One region of the Pseudoalteromonas sp. Z9A4 genome, then DNA from elsewhere that is predicted to be linked to it. Evidence: riboswitches for the same ligand, from Rfam matches in the RefSeq annotation. Region 1 holds a riboswitch; the other holds the start of a gene.
What was found. A riboswitch is a leader RNA that binds a small molecule or an ion and turns the genes downstream of it on or off. The one in region 1 is predicted to bind lysine.
Positions count from the first base shown of each region.

Region 2: linked by a shared signal. The riboswitch ahead of dapA (4-hydroxy-tetrahydrodipicolinate synthase) and the one ahead of lysC (lysine-sensitive aspartokinase 3) in region 1 are both predicted to bind lysine.

Region 1 is NZ_WTLA01000013.1:105,507-110,401, reverse strand. It holds gene GQR54_RS11390 (sodium-dependent transporter) at 1-873, opposite strand, end outside; gene GQR54_RS11385 (4'-phosphopantetheinyl transferase superfamily protein) at 1,015-1,773, shown strand; gene lysC (lysine-sensitive aspartokinase 3) at 1,846-3,249, opposite strand; lysine riboswitch at 3,325-3,497, opposite strand; gene nhaD (sodium:proton antiporter NhaD) at 3,599-4,846, opposite strand.
Region 2 is NZ_WTLA01000019.1:10,191-15,085, forward strand. It holds gene GQR54_RS13585 (2,3,4,5-tetrahydropyridine-2,6-dicarboxylate N-succinyltransferase) at 1-201, opposite strand, end outside; gene dapA (4-hydroxy-tetrahydrodipicolinate synthase) at 217-1,101, opposite strand; lysine riboswitch at 1,292-1,491, opposite strand; gene GQR54_RS13595 (DNA-3-methyladenine glycosylase I) at 1,680-2,375, shown strand; gene GQR54_RS13600 (protein adenylyltransferase SelO family protein) at 2,387-3,796, shown strand; gene GQR54_RS13605 (OmpA family protein) at 4,185-4,895, shown strand, end outside.

The DNA of each region.
Region 1 (4,895 bases):
TTCGCCAATCAGTTTACCGCCACTAAATACTTCAACACCGTTGTGCTGCGCCACATAAATAGCAGGAATAATAAGTAACCCTGCTAAAAAGGCGACACTGGTATCAAGTAATGCAACACCTGCGGTGAGCTTTGGTAAATTAGCATCTGGCTGTAAATACGAGCCGTAAATCATCATACAACCCACACCTAGTGATAACGAAAAGAACGCTTGCCCCATTGCAGCAATAATTAAATTAGGGTCGAGTATTTGGCTAAAATCAGGAATTAAATACGCGGCAAAGCCTTCGCTTGCGCCATCAAGTGTTGCAATGTAGGCAATTAAACCAACAAGCAATACGAGCAACAGTGGCATTAAACGGCGCGACCAGGTTTCGATTCCCGATTTAACCCCTTTTAAAATAATGCTGGCAGTTAAAATAAGCATAAGCGGCGTAAATACAAAATTACGCAGCACTGAGTCGCTATGTAAAAACTCGCTTGCGCCTGTAAACCCAAAAAAGGTTGTTATGGGTTCAATAGCGTACGAGAGCATCCAACCAGCCACTATTGAATAAAAACTTAGCATAACAACCGCGCCCGCAAGGCCAATATAACCTGCTGCTGCGCCTACCTTACGGTTAGTGTTTTGCCACGCATCGCCCAATGCTTTTACCGGATTAGCTTGTGCTTTGTGGCCTAAATAAAGTTCGGTATACAGCGCAGGAAGCGCAAGAAAAAATATAACAATAAAGTAAACCAGTAAAAATGCACCGCCACCGTGGTTGGCCGCTTGCGTAGGAAAACCCCAAATATTACCCAAACCCACTGCTGCGCCAGCAGCGGCTAAAACAAAACCAAGTCGGCTTTGAAACCCATCACGCACTTGTGCCATACATCTACAAATCTGTTATTATTTTGATTATTGTGAATTAAACCATATTTCATGCCAGCTGAGTAATAAAATTGTACCCAGCCTTTATTAGTGGCACTAACCGCTCACAATATCAGCGACTTCTTTTGCTTTAGGGCTTTTATGACTGAACACTATTTTAAAAACACCTTGAGTATTACTTCAACTCAATTGGCAAATTTGTCTTTAGCGAGTAACAGTATTTTATTATTTAATGCTAAAACACTTGAGCTTAGTGACTTTAATTTGCCCGATTGCTTAAGCCTATTTGAGTTAACCATTATAAACCGTCGCAAAAGCCCTCAAGCTAAGCAAGAGTATTTAGCGACGCGGTTATTGTTAAAACACCTTATTAAAATAACGCAGCCGCAACATGCGCACGTAGCCCTTAATAAAATGAGTACCGAATTTGACGAGGAAAGCTCAAAGCTGCAAATACATGTAAGTGGTGATGTTATTAATACCTGTATTTCGCACTCGCATGGTTTAGTTGGGGTTGCGCTAAATCTTGATAAAAGTGAGTTTGGTTTTGATATTGAAAAAGTAAGCCTAAAGCGCCCGTTTGAAAAGCTTGCTAAGCATTTTTATCATAATGATGAAATTACACTTATCACTGAGCCTACTAATACCCAAGCCCAAGCAGATACGTTTTTTAGAATTTGGACATTAAAAGAGTCACTTGCTAAAGCCACCAGCCGCCCTATTGCAAAATTACTTAGCCCCAATGTGTTTGACGAATTACATAGTGCAAAGCTGAGTGCTAGCAGTAATCGCGTTACTGTAGCTGATAGTAATAACAGCAATGTTTGTTTTGATGTAAGTGTGGTGCATAAAAAAAGCATCGACTGGCGATGCTTTTTATTAACTGACTTTATTAATTAATTTTGTTAAGTAACTTTACTAGTTAATTTTACTAGGTAACTTTACTAGGTGATTATCCTGAATAACGATTACTTATGCAGCAAAATCGTTTTCTAATAAACGGCTATGAATAGACTGTACTACGTTATCTGACTCAGTTTGCTCTACTAAAAAGCACAGGTTGTGCTTACTAGCACCGTGACAAATTAGTCGAATGTTAAAGTCTTTTAGTACACTCATTAAGTTCATTTCGTGTTGGCGTAATTGAATCTCAGAGCCAATAAGTGCCACCAATGTTAGGTTGTTTTCTACCGACACATGGCAAAACTCTGCAAGCTTATCTAGGCATTCTTGATCGAGCTCTGGGCGCGAGGCGTTTTGCGCGTTATCAAGCGTTATAGCTACGCTGATTTCTGATGTGGTTACCAAATCTACCGATATATTGTATTCACTTAATAGTGTAAATACGCGTGCTAAAAAGCCGCTTGCTAGGAGCATTTCTGGGCTTTTAAGCGTAAGCAATATTTGGTTTTTACGTTGCGTTACTGCGCGTATACCCGGTTGCTGCGATTTTTCGCGCTCAATCCACGTACCGCCACGCTCTGGCTCTCGGCTAGAACCAACAAATACGTTAATGTGGCTACGGCTTGCTGGTAATATAGTTGCTGGGTGCAATACTTTTGCGCCAAAGGTTGCCATTTCAGCGGCTTCGTCAAAACTTAAGCGTGCAATTGGCGTCGCTTTTGCGCACAAACGCGGGTCGGTGCTAAAAATGCCCACTACATCGGTCCAAATATGCACACTTTTAGCGTTAATTGCTTCAGCTAATAATGCAGCGCTGTAATCAGAACCACCACGTCCAAGCGTTGTTGTTTGACCGTACTCGTCGCTGCCAATAAAGCCCTGAGTCACAATTACTTGAGCGTCTAATAACGGAATTAAATGCTCTTTAGCGGCTTGCGCTGTGGCTGCAACATTAGGCGTTGCTTTACCAAATTGGCTGTCGGTTTTAAGTACCTTGCGCACATCAAAGCGATCGGCATTTAAGCCATTTAAACGCAGCACCTGAGCAAACAAATACGACGATAAACGCTCACCAAAGCTCAGTAGCTCATCGTGTTGCTGATCGGTTGTTAGTGACTCTTGAGCCAATGTTTGAAATGCTTTTAGGGTTTCGTTAAAGCCAACCGCTAAATCGGCATCTAGCGATAACTCATCTAAAATAGTTTGTTGAATAGCAAGCACGCCGTTTATGTGTTCTTGGCGCTCACTTGAGGTAATACTTGATTTACACAGTGCAACTAAGTGGTTAGTTACGCCGGCACTGGCGCTCACGGCAACAATACGTACGCTTTTATCTGCAACAATAATTTCGCTACAGCGACTCATCGCTTCAAAGTTTGCAACACTTGTTCCGCCAAACTTGGCAACGATGTAATCTGATTTTGCGCTTAACTCTGTTTGAGGCACTGTTTGTGGCGCTGATTGGGTAGTCATTTAGTCTCCTTTCGCGGTATCCAAACCGCAATAAAACAAGAAGAACTTGGCAAAGGAATGCTTGAAGATAAGTCCACTGCCAGAAGCTCTCCACCTATATTGGTGACAGTTTTGAGGATTCAGCCCCATAAACCGAAAAACAATGACGACGTACCATTATTTTCCTCGGCGAGTACTTCCCTCCTTAATGATCATCGGCTTTCGTCGCCTAACATTAAGTACCTAAGTATCGCACCTCTTCTGAATGCTTTATTAACCAGTGGCTAATAAAACAAAACCCCACTAAGTAGCGGGGCTTTGAAAGTTATCGTTTAGACGTCTAGCTGTCAAGCATTTAATAATTTATGCATCAAATAAAACTGCCCATGTAATACGAGCCTGCATAACCTACGGTGTAGCAAATTAATAAATGCAGCGATAAACGCAAGTAGCTCATAAAGGTAAGCGCTTTAACTTTGCTCATGGCAATAATGCCCGCAGCCGACCCAATGATCAGCATTGAACCGCCCACGCCCGTTGCATACGTAAACGACAACCAGTGTTGTTGGCTCATTACTATATCGGCTTTTAATAAAGCAGCAGTAAGCGGTACGTTATCGACCCCTGCTGATAATATGCCCATTAAGTAGTTTGCGTACTCGGGTGCCATTACCGTATATAGGTCGGTAAATTTACTCAACATACCAATTTCTTTAAGTGCGCCTACAAGTAAAAGCACACCTACAAAAAACAATAATGTGTCGTATTCTATATCGCGAACAAAATCGATTATGTCTTTGTTGATGTCTTTTTTGCGCATTAAAAATTGCGCCACTAAAAACATCACTGATAAGCCAAACAAAAAGGTGAGTAAAGGCGGTACGCTGTAAACTACACTCAGCATAAGTGTGCTCACTACGGTAGATAAAAATATAACAGCAATGGTAATGTCGGTTTTTTCGATGCGGGTTTTACCCGCACCGGCAAATTCAACTCGCCCTTTCATACCGATAGACAGTAGCGCAGCTAACAGCATAACGCTTGCAAGTGCTGGCGCTATAAGCAGCAATAAATGAGCTATGGTTACTTTGCCATCTAAAAATATCATCAGTGTGGTTACGTCACCGGTTATTAACGATACCCCGCCTGAGTTAACCCCAAACACAATAAGCGTGGCGTATTTAATGAGTTTTTTAGGTTCAAGTTTTAACGACATAACAACCGCAAGCGATATAAGCGTGGCTGTTACGTTGTCTGAAATCGACGAAAACAAGAATGCAAAACCACCCACCAAAAACATCAGCTTTTTTTCGCTAATACTTTTTGGCATAACACGGTGCACAATATTTTCTATAAACCCCTTTGAATTTAAATACGCTACAAAGGTCATCGCAGCCATTAAAAATAGCCATAGAGATGCAATTTCTAAAATATTTTCATTTAAAAGGTGTTGAATCGTATCGGGGCTTTGCCCGTGAAGTGGGTATATAAAAAGAAGAATCCAGCAAAGCGTACCAAAAAACAGCGTGGTTTTAGCTTTATTAACATGGATTATATCTTCTATAACGATCAGTAAAAATGCAATCGCTATCAGGGTTAGAATAATCGAGGAAACCATGGTAGTTAAACAACCTTTGATATAGTTTTAAAGAACACACAAATAACAT
Region 2 (4,895 bases), on a different contig from region 1:
ATCGTCAGTACTAAACTCTTGTGGAGCTAGGTTATGTTTATCAACAAAGCCGCCTGCAAACTCAGTATTAGTGCCATTTTTAAAGGCATCCAAAATGCCTTGTTTTACTTCTACGTTAGCTTGCCATTGGCCGCTTTCGTTTTGTGATGCTGCGCGTACTGCGCCCGATTCTAAATTATTTAATAGTTCTAACCAGCTCATTATAAAAACCTGTATTTAATGCCAAGATAAAATGGTGTTGTTTGCAGTTGTGATGCAATCGGTTTGAGTTAACTCAAGGTGTGTTAAAGGTGGACGAAGTTGCGGGCTGCTTAAGCGACCTTGCAAATGCATCAATACCTTTACGGGAATAGGGTTTGCGACAGCAAATAGGCTATTAATAGCGCTTGACCACTGGGCAAATAAATTAGGGTGTTGACCACTTAAGCTGCGTTTAACAAACTCGTGAGTTTGTGCGGGCCATGCATTTGCAGCTACCGACACCAAACCTTTTGCGCCAGCTTGAGCAAAATAAGGCATTAGCGCATCGTCGCCACTAAAAATAGCTAAATTAGGCGCAGCTTGGCGATAAGCTTCAAACTGAGCAATGCTGCCGCTCGCTTCTTTTAACGCCCATAAATTTTTATTATTTTGTAAGTTTTGAATTGTTGCCGTTGGAATGCTAACAGCACTTCGACCCGGTACGTTATAAAGCATACACGGGTGAGCGCTTGCATTAAGTAGGCTTTCAAACCAATGAGTTTGACCTATAGCGCCGGGCTTTGCATAAAGCGGTGAGCCAAGTAAAAAGCTATGAATTGGGAGTGTATTACAGTAGTTAACCCACTTAATTTGTTGCTTTAAGTTACTACCGCCCACAGCAACCATGAGTGGTACTGCTGGTTTTAGCTGGCATACGTGTTCAACAATGGCTTGTTGCTCTTTTAGCGTTAGTGCTAAACCTTCGCCCGTACTGCCAAGTAGTAAAATACCGTTATGTGCCGCTTCTTGATCGCTAACCAGTTTAGTTAACGTGTTGTAGTCAACATCGCCGTGTTGATCAAATGGCGTAACGAGCGCGGTCCACAATGAGTAGTCGTTTAAATTGAAGTTGTTGATCATCTCTCACGAACTTATAATTTGTACCAATTTTATTAAAAACGTGATCATTTTAGCGATAACTAATTTAATGCAATTGGTATTATTCGAAGAGTTAAAAAGCTTTATGGAAGGAGCCGCATTAACGTCGTTCGAACTAATAATTCGAAGAGCGAATGGGCTTAAAATAATAGGGCGCACGGCCTTAATATTTAAGACCAGAAGCTCTCCACCAAACTAATAAGCTGCTTTTATAAGCAGCTATTGGTGACAGTCGCTAGGGTTCAACCTAGTCGCCCGAAATAAACACCTCGCAAAAGTGATTACTTCTCGGCGTTAATTCCCCTCACGTATGCTCACTGGAGTTTGCGCTCCTAACATACGCTACCTGAATAACGCACCTCTTCTAGCCCTTTACACCTGTTTGTAGAGTAAAAACTTACAAACCTGTGCAATTTAAATAGGGTAATTACGGCGATTAAAGCATTTTAGCCGTCTAGGTGTCAAGCGACTAAATGCATATTCATTCATAATGGGAGTGGTTACGTATTGGGTGCTTTTCTCGTACACTAGCAATATAAGTAGTGAGGTATTTAATTAGTATGGAAAAATTTAGCGATATTTATAAGCGAGCGGTAGAGCGAAAAGGCTCCGAAAAAATGCTTAAGTTATTACTTGCAAAACCGCTATCTAAAAAACAACTAAGCACGTTAAGTGACGACGATTGGCTTGAGGAATTTACTCGAAAAGTATTTCAAAGCGGCTTTTATTGGTCAGTAATTAATAATAAGTGGCCGGGCTTTAGAGAGGTTTTTTGGGGTTTTAGCGTTGATAAGTTATTAATGATGCCACCTGATATGCTGGAACAAAAAGCAACGGATGAGCGAATTGTTCGTAACTATAAAAAAGTAAAAACAATTACCGAAAATGCTTACATGATCCACGAAATAGCAGGGGAACATGGCAGTTTTAGTCAGTTCATCGCTAATTGGCCAACAGACGATATTATTGGTTTATGGGCGTATTTAAAAAAACATGGTTCGCGTTTAGGCGGAAATACAGGACCTTATGCGCTACGAGCACTTGGTAAAGATACTTTTTTACTATCACGCGATGTAGAGAATTACTTACGTGCTCATAAAATTATAGACGGTGGCTTACAAACTAAAAAATCACTGAGTGCAGCCCAAGCTTTTTTTAATGAAATGCAAAAGCAAAGCGGCTTAAGTATGCAAGAGTTAAGTTTAATTGTTGCTTATGGCGTTGGTGACAACCGTGTTGGTATAAGTCAGCAATAATAGGAATTACCATGAAATTAGTGCCAAGATACACAGACATTACGGAAAACTTTGCGATAGAAGATTTTCCTGCAAGTGTTGCCTCTCCTCAGTTATTGCTGTGGAACGAGAGCTTAGCAAAAGAGTTTAATATTAACGTTGCAGCTGATTTGCGTGCTAGCACTTTTAGCGGTAACGAGAAACAGGCGATTCCTGCGGTAGCACTTGGTTACTCTGGGCACCAATTTGGGCATTTTTCACCACGTTTAGGCGATGGGCGAGCGCATTTGCTGGGCGCTATTAATGATGATAAAAACCAGTTGTGGGATATTCAATTAAAAGGCTCTGGTGCTACTCCTTACTCAAGAGGGGGAGATGGGCGTTGTGCTCTTGGTCCTGCTATTCGTGAATACGTAATGAGCGAGGCAATGCATGCACTAGGCATTAAAACCACACGCTGCTTAGCTGTTGTTGGTAGTGGTGAAACGGTTTATCGCAATCCGCCACAAGCAGGCGCAATAGTGACTCGTTTAGCAACGAGCCATATTCGTGTTGGCTCGTTTCAATATTTAGCAACGCAAGGCGATGTTGAAGGGCTTAAAAAATTAGCCGATTTAGCCATTGATCGACACTACCCAGAAATAACCGATACAGGATCGCAGCGTTATTTAGCATTTTTAGGCGCTGTGATTAAAAACCAAGTTAAGCTAGTTGTGAGCTGGATGCGTGTTGGCTTTATTCACGGAGTAATGAATACCGATAATACGCTAGTAAACGGAGAAACCATTGATTACGGCCCGTGTGCCATGATGAATAGCTTTGACTTTGATACCGTATTTAGCTCTATCGACAAACAAGGTCGGTATGCATTTGGTAATCAACCTAATATAGCTAACTGGAACTGTGCTCGCTTAGCTGAGAGTTTAATACCACTTATTAGCGATGATGACGAGCAAGCGGTTTCATTAATGACGCCATTTATTAATAGTTTTGCTGAGCAGTTTAATACTGAGTTTACGGCTATGTGGGCACAAAAACTGGGTTTAAATGAATCTTGTAATAGTAGCGGCGAGTTAATCGCAGAGTTGTTAACACTATTAAAAGATAACCAGCTCGACTACACCAATACTTTCGATGCGCTTACTGAATCCTTAAAAGAAGAAGTAGTAATACCAGAGTCGCTAATTGAATGGAGAGCTAAGTGGGTAAGCTTAACCGACGATAATAGTTATGAAGTAATGAGAGCGGCAAATCCTCGTGTAATACCGCGTAATCATGTGATCGAAAAAATAATTGCAGAGTATAATGCTGCAGGGTCTAGTGAGTTACTACAACGTTTTATAAAAATAGCGGGTAATCCGTATTCTGACAGTGAGCAACTACCGGAATTTCAAGCTACACCGATAAATGATAATGACTACCAGACTTTTTGTGGTACTTAATTATTATATTGTGATGTAACCATATGATTAAAAAGAGTCATTTTTAATCATATGTGAGCACACATGTTGGGGAATATAAACACTGGTGTTATTATGCGCCGAATTAAGATCCAACAATCTTCTATGATTTATGAGTATTTTTAATTTAATTGCTCTACATCTCTTACTGAGTACTAATTTACAATAGCTACTATACTTATTTTTATATCAAGACTTTAATTTCGTCTATAGTAAGTGATCATGTGTTGTTACTACGTATTGAAGAAAGTTATAAACTTTATTTTTCGTTAAGTATCGATTAACAAAAGCTCAGGTAATCTGTACAAAACTGGTTGAGCTAGAGTTCATTAGCTACAATTTATTAGTTGTTAAAAATGGGAAGAAAACAATGAAATTAAAATCACTTACAATCGCAATCGCGTTGGCTGCAACTAGCGCATCTACATTTGCTGCAGATAAAGAAGAAGGTTTCTACATTGGTGTGTTTGGTGATTACTACGACGCATCTTGGAAAAATTTAAACATGTACCAAGACCTAGAAGTTAATGAGTCTGCAAGTTGGGGTGCTGAAGTTGGTTACCGTTTCAGTGATTACTGGAGCGCACGCCTTGAGTATGCTGATATGGATTTTAACGCATTTTTAGCAGCTCCGATCCCAAATGGTAATCGTGACGATGTTGATGGTGAACGTTACGGTATTGATGCTCTTTACCACTTTGGCGGTGGCCCTTTCTACGGTTTATTCGGTGTTAAGGAAATGCAAGTAGCTACAGATAATACGTTCTTAAATGCAGGTATTGGTTACCAACATTTCATTACAGATGGCTTATTTGTTAACGCTGAAACATCTGTATACCAAGGTCTTGACCGTGGTTACACTGACGTAGGTGCTAAATTAGGTATTAACTACTTATTTGGTCAGAACTCTTCGCCAGCAGAGCCAGTTCAGGCTGCTCCAGAACCTGTTGCTGCAGCTCCGTTAGACAGTGATAACGATGGTGTTATTGACGCTAACGACGAGTGTGCTAACACACCAATGGTAGATGCTGTTGATGCTAAAGGTTGTACTGTATACGAAGATAAAGAAGTAACTGTAAAG